2 regions of the Streptomyces sp. NBC_01116 genome follow, and region 2 is predicted to be linked to the other one. Evidence: riboswitches for the same ligand, from Rfam matches in the RefSeq annotation. Region 2 holds a riboswitch; the other holds the start of a gene.
What was found. A riboswitch is a leader RNA that binds a small molecule or an ion and turns the genes downstream of it on or off. The one in region 2 is predicted to bind cobalamin.
Positions count from the first base shown of each region.

Region 1: it holds a riboswitch for cobalamin, as region 2 does, so the genes downstream of both, OG245_RS02500 (ABC transporter substrate-binding protein) here and OG245_RS07555 (cobalamin biosynthesis protein) in region 2, are expected to answer to the same signal.

Region 1 covers NZ_CP108644.1:618,011-620,202, reverse strand. Annotated here, with positions in the region: gene OG245_RS02505 (beta-ketoacyl synthase) at 1-410, shown strand, start outside; cobalamin riboswitch at 527-713, shown strand; gene OG245_RS02500 (ABC transporter substrate-binding protein) at 773-1,822, shown strand; gene OG245_RS02495 (FecCD family ABC transporter permease) at 1,879-2,192, shown strand, end outside.
Region 2 covers NZ_CP108644.1:1,746,725-1,748,916, forward strand. Annotated here, with positions in the region: gene OG245_RS07545 (anion permease) at 1-451, shown strand, start outside; gene OG245_RS07550 (hypothetical protein) at 464-694, shown strand; cobalamin riboswitch at 844-977, shown strand; gene OG245_RS07555 (cobalamin biosynthesis protein) at 1,103-2,068, shown strand; gene OG245_RS07560 (cobyric acid synthase) at 2,133-2,192, shown strand, end outside.

The sequences.
Region 1 (2,192 bases), 1.1 Mb from region 2:
ACCCGTCCGGGGACGTCGCACGGGCGGCGGTCGACGCCGCGCTGCGCGACGCCGGCTGGCGCGCCGAGGACGTCGACCACGTCAACGCGCACGGGACGTCGACCCCCCTCAACGACGCCACCGAGGCCGCCCTCATCGCCCGGTCCTATCCGCACCGGCCGCCCGTCACCGCACCCAAGGGCGTGCTGGGTCACTGCATGGGGGCGGCCGGCGCCATCGAGGCGGGCCTGACGATCCTGACGCTCCAGCACGGAGTGGTCCCCCCGATCGCGAACCTGGACGCCCCCGAGCCCGGGTTCGACATCGACTGCGTCACCAAGGTCCCGCGCGAGGTGCCCGTACGGCGGGCCGTCAGCCACTCCTTCGGCTTCGGCGGCCAGAACGCGGTGATCGCGCTCCAGGCTCCGTAACCCCCGCTCCGGAGCCGGGCGGAATCCGCCGGGCCGGTGTGGCGGGCCGATCCCGCGCCGCACCGGCCTCGTGCACAGCGGCCCGCCGCACCGCCTCCGACCTGCGCGAAGGCCCGTGATAGCTTGCCGGGGCCAGTCGAACCCCACGACGGGGTCAGGGAATCCGGTGCGAATCCGGAACTGACGCGCAGCGGTGAGGGGGACGGGCGGGGCCACGGCCACTGGAGCACGGATGTGCTCCGGGAAGGCGTCCCGCCCGGACGAACCCGAGTCCGAAGACCTGCTGGCACCCGCGCCCGCACCGTGGCGCGGGAACCGTACGACGGGCTCCGCGGCTGGGCCCAGAGACACCGAGGTCCTTCGTGCTGCCCACGGCCACCCCCGCCCCGATACGCACCGCCGCCCTGCTCGCGGCGGGACTCCTCCTGCTGACCGCCTGCGGCGGCGACGGGAGCACCGGCACGGCCGCCGCGGGCGGCACCGCCGACGGATTCCCGGTCACGCTCAAGAACTGCGGGCGCACCGTCACCGTGCAGGCCCCGCCCGAGCGGGCCGTCTCCGTCGACCAGGGATCGACGGAGATCCTGCTCTCGCTCGGACTGGCCGACCGGCTCGCCGCCACCGCCACCTGGACCGACCCGGTCATGAAGGGGCTGGAGAAGGCGAACGCGGGCGTCGAGCGGATCTCGGAGAACCGGCCCTCCTCGGAGAAGGTCCTCGACCAGGAGCCCGACTTCCTCTCCGCGTCCTTCACCTCCACCCTCGCCAAGGGCGGTGTCGCGCCCCGCGAACAGTTCGAGCAACTCGGCGTCCCCACCTACATCTCGCCCGCCGACTGCGCGGGCAAGGACAACAGCGGTGGCGGCGACGGAGCCCGCACCGCGCCGCTGACGATGGACTCCGTCCACACGGAAGTCCGCGAACTGGCCAGGGTGTTCGGCGTTCCCGAGCGCGGCGACGCCCTGGTGAAGAAGCTCCGGGCGCGCGTGGAGCGGGCCACCGACGGCGTCGACGCGTCGGACACCTCCCTCCTCTACTGGTTCTCCGACTCCAAGGCCCCCTACCTCGCGGGCTGTTGCGGAGCCCCCGGCGTCATCACCGAGGAGCTCGGCGCGAAGAACGTCTTCGACGACACCCGCGACGAATGGCCCCGGATCAGCTGGGAGACCGTCGCCGACCGCAACCCCGACGTCCTGGTCATCGGCGATCTGACCCGTACGACGCAGACCGCCGAGAGCGCCGCGAAGAAGATCGAGTTCCTGGAGTCCAACCCGGTCACCAGGACCATGGACGCCGTGAAGAACCGCCGCTACGTGCTGCTCAGCGGACAGGCCCTGAACCCCACCATCCGGACGGTCGAGGGCCTGGAACGCGTCGCGGCCGGACTGCGCGGCTTCGGGCTCGCGGGGTGAGCACCGGGAACCGTACGGCGGCGGAGCCTGCGCCCCCGGCCGGGGAGAGGGACGCGGTGCCACCCGCCTCCCGGCCCGGCCCCTTCCGGAACGTCGCCCGCCTCGCCGTGCCGCTCTCGGCGGGCGGGATCCTGCTCCTGCTGCTCTCCGTCGCGGTCGCCGTGACCATCGGGCCCGCCCGGATCTCCGTGCCCGACGTCTTCTCCGCCGTCGCCGCGCACCTCGGGTTCGGCGACTCGGGGCTCAGCCCGATCCGGGACGGCATCATCTGGAACCTCCGCATGCCCCGCACCCTCCTCGCCGCCGTGTGCGGCGCGGGGCTCGCGGTCTGCGGCACGGTGATGCAGTCCCTGCTGCGCAACCCGCTCGC
Region 2 (2,192 bases):
CCTGGCCTCCTCGCACCTCGGCTTCTCGCTCTCCACCACCCAGTCCTGCTCCGGTGCCGTCATGGGCGCGGGCCTCGGCCGCAAGGGGGGCGTGGTCCGCTGGTCCACCGCCACCCGGATGTTCGTCGCCTGGGGGCTGACGCTCCCGGCGGCCGGTCTGATCGGTGCGGGCGCCGAGTTCCTGACCAAGCAGGGCCCCTGGGGCATCGCCGTCACGGCGGTCATCCTGGTGGGCGGTTCGTTCGCCATCTGGCTGGCCTCGCGCCGCCAGCCGGTCGACCACACCAACGTCAACGACACGGGCGACGACGAGCCCCAGGGCATCGTCACCACCGCCATGGCGGCGGTCCAGCCGCCGCCCGTCGGCGGCCCGGCCGCCGACCTCGCATCCACCATCCCGGCCCCCGCCTCGGCGCCCGACGACCCGGCCCGGCCGCCGGCCAAGGTGTAAGGACAGATCCGCATGAAAATCGACTGGGCAGCCCTCGCCTCCGTCTTCGGTGTCAGCCTGGTGGTCACCGTCGCGCTGGTCGGCCTCTTCACCCTGGGCATCGTCGCCCTCTCCAAGCAGTCCGCCACGGCCGGAAGCAGTGCTTCCGGCGGGTCGGTGGCGCTGGCGCGCACCGGCGCGTACGCCTGCTTCGCGCTGTGCGTCGCGGCGGTCTCGTACGGGATCTACCTGATCGTCGCCTGACCCCGTACCCCGCACTCCTCCGGGCCGGACACACCCTCGTGTGTCCGGCCCGATGTGCGTCTGCGCACAGTGGAGCCTCGCAGGTCAACAGCGAGTTGACGGCTGTTCGCGGGCCGTGGTGGACTGCCGGAGCCATTTACGGCGACAGCAGAGGAAGCCGGTGCGAATCCGGCGCGGTCCCGCCACTGTCACCGGGGAGCACTCCCCCACACCGGAACGTCACGGCCCGCGACACGCGGACTGGAAGGCCGGGGGAACTGCGGATCCGGAAGCCAGGAGACTCTCGTCGCCGGTCACGTCGAACCAGGGCGCGGACCCTGAGTGAGGACATACGCCATGCCCGGCCGCCGTGCGCCGCTTCCTTTGCCCCCCAGCTCCGGAACATCCCTCCCCGCGACCGGCTGAGCCGTGCGTGCCGACCGCGTCTTCGCGTACGGCGCCACGGCCGGGATGATCGCCGACACCCTGCTCGGCGACCCCCGTCGGGGCCACCCCGTCGCCGGATTCGGCCGCGCCGCCGCGCGGGCCGAGTCCTGTCTGTGGCGTGACGACCGGGCTGCGGGCGCCCTGCACACCCTCGTGTGCGCCGGAGGCGCCGTGGGGGCCGCCGCGCTGACCGCGCGCGCCGTCCGGGGCCGCCCCGCGCTCGCCGTCGCGCTGACCGCCGCCACCGCCTGGTCCGTCGTCGGGATGACGTCGCTGGGGCGGGAGGCGCGCGCCATCGGCGGCGCCCTGGCCGCCGGGGACCTGGAGGTGGCACGGGAGCGGCTGCCGCATCTGTGCGGGCGCGATCCGCACTCCCTGGACGGTCCGGGGATCGCCCGAGCGGTCGTCGAGTCGGTCGCCGAGAACACCTCGGACGCCGTCGTCGGCGCGCTGGTGTGGGGGGCGATCGGCGGGGTTCCGGGGCTCGTCGGCTTCCGGGCGGTGAACACGCTCGACGCGATGGTCGGCCACAAGTCGCCCCGCTACCGCCGGTACGGCTGGGCCTCGGCCCGCCTGGACGACCTCGCCGGGTGGCCCGGAGCCCGGTTGACGGCCGCGCTGGCCGTGGCGGCGGGCGGGCGGCCGCGGGAGGCCGTGCGCGCGTGGCGGGCGGACGCGGGGCGTCATCCGAGCCCGAACGCGGGACCGGTGGAAGCCGCGTTCGCCGGAGCGCTCGGCGTACGGCTGGGCGGAACGCTGGCGTACGCCGGTCGCGTCGAGCACCGGCCGGTGCTGAACGGGGAGTCCGGGCGGGACGTGCGGGGCGCGGACATCGAGCGCGCGGTACGGCTGTCGCGCCGGGTGAGCACGCTGGCCCTCGGCGTGTGCGTGGCGGGCCGGCTGGTCGCCGGGCGGACGGCGGCGGGACGGAGGCGGGAACGGTCATGAACGGCCCGGATGGGAACGCGGTGAACGGTCCGGCGGGGAACGCGGTACGGGAACGGGAGCGGACATGAGCGGCGGACTGCTGGTCGCGGGGACCACATCGGACGCGGGCAAGAGCGTCGTCACG